3 regions of the Vibrio bathopelagicus genome follow, and region 1 is predicted to be linked to each of the others. Evidence: predicted binding sites of a transcription regulator. Region 1 holds the regulator's gene; each other region holds the start of a gene.
What was found. The regulator MetJ, encoded in region 1, represses methionine synthesis genes. The targets are predictions, from matches to a motif close to TTAGACNTNTANANGTCTAA.
Positions count from the first base shown of each region.

Region 2: the regulator MetJ is predicted to act here: its motif matches at 1,452-1,471, upstream of metE (5-methyltetrahydropteroyltriglutamate--homocysteine S-methyltransferase).
Region 3: the regulator MetJ is predicted to act here: its motif matches at 2,128-2,147, upstream of metA (homoserine O-acetyltransferase MetA).

Region 1 is NZ_CP062500.1:3,349,432-3,352,714, reverse strand. Features, by position in the region: gene IHV80_RS15020 (malic enzyme-like NAD(P)-binding protein) at 313-1,602, shown strand; gene metJ (met regulon transcriptional regulator MetJ) at 1,797-2,117, opposite strand; gene IHV80_RS15010 (O-succinylhomoserine (thiol)-lyase) at 2,326-3,283, shown strand, end outside.
Region 2 is NZ_CP062500.1:2,325,951-2,329,233, forward strand. Features, by position in the region: gene metE (5-methyltetrahydropteroyltriglutamate--homocysteine S-methyltransferase) at 1-1,263, opposite strand, end outside; gene IHV80_RS10265 (LysR substrate-binding domain-containing protein) at 1,543-2,454, shown strand; gene IHV80_RS10270 (DUF4250 domain-containing protein) at 2,631-2,831, opposite strand; gene IHV80_RS10275 (hypothetical protein) at 2,964-3,283, opposite strand, start outside.
Region 3 is NZ_CP062500.1:2,066,033-2,069,315, reverse strand. Features, by position in the region: gene rlmF (23S rRNA (adenine(1618)-N(6))-methyltransferase RlmF) at 1-149, shown strand, start outside; gene pilW (type IV pilus biogenesis/stability protein PilW) at 230-976, opposite strand; gene metA (homoserine O-acetyltransferase MetA) at 1,163-2,104, opposite strand; gene IHV80_RS09075 (AAA family ATPase) at 2,378-2,746, shown strand; gene IHV80_RS09070 (DUF3859 domain-containing protein) at 2,841-3,263, shown strand.

The DNA of each region.
Region 1 (3,283 bases):
AAAGGACACTTCGGTGTCCTTTTTTGTTGCCTGTAATTTGAGGAAACACTAATTTTTATAACGCTCTCCGTTTATCTCGACGATAGGCTGTCGACTTGAGTTTGGCTTCATTACTTTCCCCTTTATCACTCTTCCTAGAAATCCGCTTGAAAGTTCAACAAGCGATAGCAATTTCAACTGCTCACTGGTCTTATTAGTAGTGAAATCTCGTTTTTTAATGAGACAGAGGCTTTAACTACCTAGGAACTTTGAAGTACATCTATTAACATGAACAAGATCCCCCAAATAATAATATCCTAGGAACCTACACCTATGTCTGAAGACAGCCGCCAAGACCAATCCTCTCAAGAATTATCGCCTCAAGAACGATTCCGTCAGCAAGCTCTTGATTATCATGAGTTCCCAATTCCAGGCAAAATTGCCGTAGCACTGACGAAGCCTGCAAACTCTGCAGAAGATCTAGCACTTGCTTACAGCCCTGGCGTGGCTGAGCCTGTTCGCGAGATCGCACAGAACGTTGATAACGTCTATAAATACACAGGTAAGGGCAACATGGTTGCTGTTATCTCTAACGGTACTGCGATTCTTGGCCTAGGTAACCTTGGCCCTATTGCTTCTAAACCTGTAATGGAAGGTAAAGCGCTACTGTTTAAGCGTTTTGCTGGTTTAGATTCTATCGATATTGAAGTAAAACACCGCACAATCGATGAGTTCGTTGATACGGTTGCGAATATCGCAGATACATTCGGTGGTATTAACCTAGAAGACATCAAAGCACCAGATTGTTTTGAGATTGAACGTCGCCTGATTGAGCGTTGTGATGTACCTGTATTCCACGATGACCAACACGGTACTGCGATTGTAACGGCAGCGGGTATGCTGAATGCGATTGAGCTTCAAGGTAAAAAACTGGAAGAGTGTAAGATCGTTTGTTTAGGTGCTGGCGCAGCGGCTGTAGCATGTATGGAGCTACTGATTAAGTGTGGCGCTCAGCGTGAGAAAATCTACATGCTTGACCGTAAAGGTGTGATCCACACTCGTCGTGATGACCTAAACGAATACAAAGAGCTGTTCGCAAATAACACGGACAAGCGCACGCTTGAAGATGTTATCGAAGGCGCTGACCTGTTCTTGGGCGTATCGGGTCCTAACCTGTTACCAGCAGAAGCACTAACGCTGATGGCTGATAAGCCCGTTGTGTTTGCATGTTCAAACCCAGATCCAGAGATCAAGCCTGAGCTTGCTCATGAAGTTCGTTCTGACCTTATTATGGGTACTGGCCGTAGTGATTATCCTAACCAAGTAAACAACGTACTTTGTTTCCCATTCATTTTCCGTGGTGCGCTCGATGTGCGTGCGAGCGAAATCAATGACGAAATGAAATTGGCTGCTGTTAAAGCGATTCGTGAACTTGCGAAAGAAGAAGTTCCGGCTGAAGTACTGGCTGCTGCGGGTGAAACTGCACTGGAGTTTGGTAAAGGTTACATCATTCCTAAGCCAATGGATCCACGTCTACTTCCTCGCGTAGCAAAAGCAGTAGCGGAAGCGGCGGTTGAGTCTGGCGTTGCTCGTATTGAGATGCCTGCTAACTATATGGCATAGACACTGGATGGCGTAGCCGCTTGTGATTGCGGCTTCGCGATTGAGTGAAAAAGAATAATAAAAAACCGACCCATTAGGAGTCGGTTTTTTTATGTCTATCATTCACTGCGCAGTTATAGAGGACGTAGTGGTTGATGTTACAAATAGGGTTCAGTTATCGCGAATCAATATTGAAGGCAGTGACTGAGTTATTGTTATTCTTCGTCAAATGCTTCGAACTCGATACCCATCTCTGTCATCAGTTTTTTCACTTCAGTAGGAATATCGTCTGGACGGTCTTTACGAAGGTCTTCATCCGTTGGTAGTGGTTGGCCTGTGTACGCATGTAGAAAGGCTTCGCACAGTAGCTCACTGTTTGTTGCATGGCGTAGGTTATTAATCTGGCGGCGAGTGCGCTCGTCAGTAAGAACCTTTAACACTTTTAGAGGGATAGAAACTGTAATTTTCTTTACTTGTTCGCTTTTCTTTCCATGCTCAGCATATGGGCTTATGTATTCACCATTCCAGTCGGCCATTGCGTACCTTCATCACTTTAGTTGTTAGAATAAATTAATAGTGGTGATTTTAGCGGGATTTACTGCCATAAGCAAAGACATATGGACGTCTAGAAGTGTTGACGTCTCACGTTTATGAAAGTAAAGTGAATAACATATATCTAACACAGCCGCAAAATGCCGACAAGCAGCTGTGATTCTCAGACGCAAAACTTGTAAGGAAGCACCTATGAGCAGCCGGAAGCCAGCAACCATCGCAGTACGTACTGGTATCGAGTCAGACACGCAACACCATGCCGTTGTCCCACCAATTTATCTTTCGACTAACTATGGGTTTCCCGCTTTTGGTGAAGTGCCAAAGTATGACTATACCCGCTCTGGTAACCCAAACCGTGGTTTATTAGAAACGGCACTGTTTGAGCTTGAGTCTGGTAAAGGCGCGGTTGTTACTAACTGTGGTACTTCGGCGCTTAACTTATGGGTTTCTGCTTTCTTAGGTGGCGATGATCTTATTATCGCACCACACGATTGCTACGGCGGCACTTACCGTCTGTTTAACACACGCTCACTTAAAGGTGACTTCAAAGTTCTGTTTGTTGATCAATCGGATCAAGCCGCGCTGGATGCCGCGATCGCGCTTAAGCCAAAGTTGATCTTAATTGAAACGCCATCGAATCCATTAGTTCGTGTGGTTGATATTGCAGAAACTTGCCGCAAAGCGAAAGAAGTGGGTGCTCTGGTTGCTGTCGATAACACGTTTTTGACGCCTGTGTTCCAAAAGCCTTTAGAGCTGGGTGCTGATTTTGTTATTCATTCAACCACTAAATACATCAACGGACACTCGGATGTTATTGGTGGCGTTGTGGTGACGAAAACTGAAGAGCACGCTGAAGAACTAGCATGGTGGGGCAACTGTATTGGTGCAACCGGCACACCATTTGATAGCTACATGACGCTCCGCGGTATTCGTACGCTAGGTGCGCGTATGCGTGTTCACGAAGAAAGTTCACGTGAAATTCTGACGGCTCTGCAACAACAAGATCTGGTGGGTACGATTTACCACCCAAGCCTTCCTGAACATCCAGGTCACGAGATAGCCAAGAAACAGCAGTTGGGCTTTGGCTCCATGTTGAGCTTTGAGTTTGCGGGCTCTTTTGAAGCACTTAAATATTTTGTAGATAAGTTAG
Region 2 (3,283 bases), 1.0 Mb from region 1:
GGTATTAAGGCGCTCTTGTACCTGAGGCTTGTTTACGTGAGTCGCGCTCTTGCGGGCAACAATCGGTTGGCTATAAGTCTCACACGCTAAAATAGCATTTTGATCGCCGTCTAGCGCCGCACCCAATAAGCTCACCTCGGTCACTTTCTGTTTCGCGAAAGCAAACCAGCTTTTCACTTCTTCGCTAAGTGAATCTTCTAACTCTAAGTCAACCGGGCTGTGCAGCAGCGAACATGAGCTTGCCACCCACAGCTTGTCTCCTAACTTCTCTTTCACTGGTTGTAATTTCTCTAGCTGAGTAGCCAAGTCTGCTCGCCAAACATTGCGTCCGTTGATGACACCTGCAGACAACACCCAGTCTTTCGGTAACTTGTTTACCACTTCATCAAGTTGCTGCGGTGCTGCAGCCAAGTCGATGTGTAAACCATTGACGGGCAGTTCTATGATTTTATCTAACGTGTCAGTCACCGAATCAAAGTAAGTCGTAAGCAGCAGTTTTACATCGCCTTGAATCACTTGATAAGCCAACTTGAATGAATCAGCCCAACGCTTTTCAAGTTCCAGAGAAAGGATAGGCTCATCGATTTGCACCCACTCAACACCTAACTTGGAAAGTTTAGCCAAAATTGCTTGGTAGGCAGTAAGAAGGCGAGGCAACAAAGTTAAGCGGTCAAAGCCCTCTTCCACTTCTTTGCCTAGGTACAAGTAAGACAGCGGGCCGAGAAGTACAGGCTTAACTTTGTGTCCTGCTTTTATCGCTTCGTTCACTTCGTCAAACAGCTGTGGCCAGCTCACTTCGAACGAGTCGTCTTTACTGAATTCAGGAACAATATAGTGGTAGTTAGTGTTGAACCACTTGGTCATGTCAGACGCTGCCGAGCTGTCTTTTGATCCATTTTCCAAACCATGTTGACTACCACAGCAGGTTGATTGTGTTTGAGATTGACCACGACCAACGCGGAACAAGGTATCTAAATCTGGAAAGGCTTTTTCACCGTCGGAACCACCAGCATGACGCTTTGGAACGTGGCCTAGAAGTAGAGTAGTTGTCAGAACATGGTCGTACCATGCGAAGTCACCCGCAGTTGCAAAGCTTAGATTCGCGTCGGCTTGTACATTCCAGTTACGATTCCTTAGCTCGCTGCCGAGCTGCTTAAGTTCTGATTGGTCAATCTCACCGCGCCAGTATTTCTCGAGCGTGAATTTCAGTTCTCTTTTTTCGCCAATACGTGGGTAGCCAAGAATATGCGTTGTTGTCGTCATGAGTCTTTTCCTTATTCGATAATTTTAATTTCCAGTCAGACGGCCTTTGATGATTTCACTTCCTCACAAAGGCGTCTGGATGGCTAAACTATCGCCTTAATTCGATCTATGGACAACGTCCAAATATTCATCTTGTTTATTAATAATATTCATCTTGAATCATCTAAAGATGAACAGTTTAAATCCATCTGGACATCTAGACGTTTACAAAAGATCAAAAACACCGTAGGGTGATTATTAAGAAATATTGAATTGGCTTAGGGAATATGAGGAATACTCATGATAGAGCTTAAACACCTTCGAACATTGACCACCTTGAGAGATAGCGGCTCGCTTACTGCCACTGCGACTTCTCTTCATCTGACTCAGTCGGCGCTTTCTCACCAATTGAAAGACCTTGAGGCTCGTATTGGTGGTCAGCTTTTCCTGCGTAAAACTAGGCCCGTAAAATTCACCTCTGAGGGTGAGATCTTGCTTAAGCTCGCAGATGAGATACAACCAAGAATTGCTAAAGCAGAGAACGAACTGGCGAGCCTGAAAGAGGATGTGAATGGTCGTTTACACATGGCGATCGAATGTCACTCATGCTTCCAATGGTTAATGCCTGCTTTGAAGGAGTACCAAATTGCTTGGCCAAGTGTGACGCTCGATTTCTCATCAGGCTTTGGTTTTGAACCTTTACCTGCTTTGATGGCTGGGGAATTGGACTTAGTGATCACCTCGGACATTCAACCGCGTTCAGAGGTCCATTACGAACCGCTCTTTGATTTCGAAATGCGTTTAATCACCGCTATTAACTCACCTTTGGCAGACAAGCAAAGCATCGAACCACAAGATCTTAGTGATATCACGATGCTCTCTTACCCAGTTCAAAAACAGCGTCTTGATGTTGTGAAGCACTTTTTGCAACCCGCAGGCGTAGAGCCGAAGAAATGGAAACAGGCAGACAACACATTGATGTTGGTGCAAATGGTATCGGCTGGTTTAGGTGTTGCGGCATTGCCAAATTGGGCGATCAGTGAATTTTCGAGACAAGGGTTAATCGCCAGTAAGCCATTGGGCAAAGGGCTTTCAAGACGACTATTTGCAGCAGTGAGAAACTCTGAGAAAGACAAACGTTATCTGCAGGCTTTCTTTAGCACGGCAAGGCAGCAAAGTAAGAGCCACCTAGATGGCATTGAAGTCGTTTAACGATATTTATGGTGGGTTAAATAAGCCTGTGCTCGACGTTAGATGCAAGACAAAAGCAATCGGCAGAAACAAAAAAGTCACAGATAATCTGTGACTTTTTTCTCAGTATCAATTCAGTATCAACGATTAGTGGACGATACTTGTTTGAACACGAACAATGACGCGCCAATCGATGTTTATCTTGGATAAGACTTGAACTGATTGGTCAATGGATCGTATTGATAGCCAAGCATATCCAACTTACCGACGACACTTTCTATATCCATTTCATACATGCTGACCAGCTCTTCAAAGCTATCACATTCCAAACGAAGTTTTTCGTTGACGATTCCGAGCAAGATAATGCTATCGAAACCTTTGACGTTGCTTAAATCCATCCTGAACTCCTAACGAACACGCGATTAGAATTAAGTTTAGAACGCTTACTAGCCGCATGCTTAAAAACAGATCACACTTCTTTCGCTACAACGGATTTTATCAACGAAAAGTTTCGAGAACTCGACTGCCTCTTACAACGCCCAAACCGGTGTTAAGCCAATCACTGACGCTAATAACATCAGCAATGCTATCGTTAACTGCAGCTTCTCAGGTGTTTTGACAAACAGTAAATGCCAACACCAAACCACGATAGAAGAGATAAGCAAAGCAAAGCTAAACAACAAGGTTGAAATAACAGGTTCTAATTGCGCTTCCGACAGTGAATAAACGTTAATCACGGTCACCAACACCACCAGCATGCCACTTAATACACCCACAACAGGCAGAACGCGGTGAAATGCTTGTAAGCGCGTTCTTGCGATAGTCAGCAGTAAATGTCCGAAAGAAGCAC
Region 3 (3,283 bases), 1.3 Mb from region 1:
ACGTAGACATGATTCGTTCAGAACTTGGTAAGCTGAGAGCAAAACAAGTAAAAGTGGTTGAGATGTCGCAAGGACAAAAAGTCAGTCGCTTCGTTGCTTGGACATTTATGGACGACGAACAGCGTCAACAATGGATCGAATTGAAATAACGGATCCAAAATTAAAAACGGGTTTGCTGATACTTTCAGCAAGCCCGTTTTTTATTTAATCATCTAAAGCCTAAGCTGGTTTAAGCAGAAAGCAGCTCGTCTAATTCACTTTGGTACTTCTGCTGTAATGCGCTGTTGCCGGCTTTCTTTTCTAGTTCGACTAAGATCTGAAGTGAGGGGACTTGATAGCCATAACGCTGGTGGAATTTAAACAGACGCAGCCGGGCATCATTATAATCCTCAGCACTGACTTCTATTTTTGATAACTGAAGAATTGATTTTACGCGGTTTGGATCGTGGTCAATCGCTCTCGTGAAGTAGTATCGTGCTTGGTCTACTTCGCCCGCTTTAAATGCACAAAAAGCCGCGTTTTCATAACTGGCAGACACTAAATAATAGTAAGGCTGATCAATAGCTTGGTTGAAGTATTTATCGGCTTGCTCGTATTCCCCTTGTTTACATAAAAAAGTGCCGTAATTATTGAGCACGTTGCCATTTTTTGAATCCAAGCGCAGAGCTTTTTGATAAGTCACTCTGGCTTCATCAATTTCTCCCACTTGTTCAAAGTAGTGAGCCATAGACAGGCGTGCGCGATAGTAACTTGGTGCATGTCTAACGGCGAGTTCAAGATTTTCTCGCGCTCTTACCATGTTACCTTGCCCCATATACCCCAAGCCTAACTCAATTCGAGATTCAGACATCGCAATCGGATCACTTTCTATTTTAGGTGGTCCTTCAGTTACAGAAACGCAGCCAACCGTTGAGATTGAGGCGAGTAGTGCGAGATTTGATAATAGCGGATATGAAAACAACGACTTGGCAGGCATGTGCGGCTCCTTATGAACACAGACACATCATATGAAATCGCAGTCGTCGAAGTGGTAAATCTATTATGGAATGCGAGTCACACACCATAAAAAAGCCGCGCTCAATTCGGTGTTTTATCAACAACCTACTGAACACGGCTTTACTGAACTTTTTCTGAATAACCAAATACCTAAATGGCTTTTCGTTTAATCGTCTTTAGTGAAGTTGTCTTCGCTGAAGTGATCCAAGTCGTAAGGCGTTTGCTGGTAAACACAGTAGTTTAGCCAGTTGGAGAACAGCAAGTGCCCATGACTTCGCCAGCTCGCGATGGGTTTGTTGTCTGGATTATTGTTCGGGTAGTAATTGATTGGAATCACTGGCTCCATACCTTCCCCTAAATCACGAACGTACTCACCGTGTAGTGTATGCGCATCGTATTCTGGATGACCAGTAACAAACACGTTGCGCTTATCTTTGGTGGCCGCTAAGTACACACCCGCGACGTCAGATGTCGCAAGAATATCCAGCTCTGTATGGTCGGCTAAGTATTCTGGTGAGAAATCAGCATAACGTGAGTGGGGGGCTAAAAACGTATCGTCAAAGCCACGTAAAAGAGGGTGATATGGGTTATGTATTTCGTGATTATAAACACCAGATAGCTTCTCTTTACGAGTACGTTTTGGTAAATCATACAGTAGTTTCAAACCTGCCTGAGCAGCCCAGCACACATACAGAGTCGAGGTAACGTGCTTGTTTGCCCATTCCATGATGGTTTTTAGATGATCCCAGTAGATCACATCTTCAAATTGAACCAAACCAAGCGGCGCACCTGTGATGATCAATCCATCGAAGTTACGATTTTTGACCATTTCAAATTGACGGTAGAAGTTGTCAAGGTGTTCGGTTGGTGTGTTTTTGCTTGGTCGGTCATCTATGCGCAGCAGCTCTACATCCACTTGCAGTGGGCTGTTCGATAGTAGGCGTAAGAATTGAGTTTCAGTTTCAATCTTCTTTGGCATTAGGTTGAGGATCAAGACTCGAAGCGGACGAATTTCCTGTGTCGATGCTCTTGATAGCGGCATTACAAAGATGTTTTCTTCACGAAGAACATCAGATGCTGGCAATTGGTCTGGAATGCGAATAGGCAAAGCTTTCTCCCTAAGCTAGATATTTAGACGTCTATACTTCTAAATCTATAGTAGTTTGATACGCTTGTCGATATACAAAGTGGATAGATGTAAATTATTTGTGTTTTTTATCAGAAGCAAGGTACAGGTTTTTAGGGGCTTGGTGTTTGTTGTTCACACATTCAGCTTGGGGGAACTGATTGATTCAAGTATGTAGGATTAGAGGAGTTATCGGAGCAACTCGTTAGTATTTAAGATAAACTTACGTTTTCGAATTAGCCTGTAAAGTGACAGATGAAGTTAATACTCATTCGAGGGTTGCCTGGCTCGGGCAAATCAACAAAAGCAAAGACCTACGATGCATTACATGTCGAAGCGGATATGTATTACGTGAATGAACAAGGTGAGTACTGTTTTGATCCTAGACAGTTGCAGCAAGCGCATGAGTGGTGTCAGAACACAACGGAAAACGGTCTAAAGCAAGGGCTAGATGTCGTGGTGTCGAATACCTTTATCAAGCCGTGGGAAATGAAGGCTTATCGCCAACTTGCACTCAAATACAAAGCAGATTTGGTTATAGAAGTCTGCCGTGAGCAATATGGCAGCGTTCACGATATCGAACCATCGGTGATTAAGCGTATGGCGAAAGATTGGCAAGAATAGCCCTGTGCTTTTTTGTTAACGAGTATCTGGCTAACGAATCAAACACAACGACCAATACTTAAACTCATAGAATAACTCCAAGGTAAAGATTGAAATGGCAAAGCGCTCTGTTGTGGTCGACATGACCTCTTATGGTATCTACTCCACATGGGATTCAAAATCCAAAGACCTACCAAAAATCCAAGAGTTCACCACGATTGTCGACGCAGAAATTGACGTCGAGTTTGGTTACATTCTGAATATTAAAAAGGCCAAAGGTGAAAAGATCCGTTACTGCATCTACCACCCAGATATCACCACAGACAAAGGTGAGGTCTTAGAACCCTTCGATGGTGAAGAGTATGTAGGTAACAACGATTGGGATTTCTACTTAGGTGACACTATCTGGGCGCCAGTCTCGAACAAACTCGGTAAATGGCGCATGACGGTCGAGCTAAAAGGAAACATCATTGCCGACAAAACATTCGACTTAGTTGGTAAAGACGAAAGTCAGTTCTGGAAGCGTAGGGGATTTTAGTTAATTAGCGTGGGAGTGCC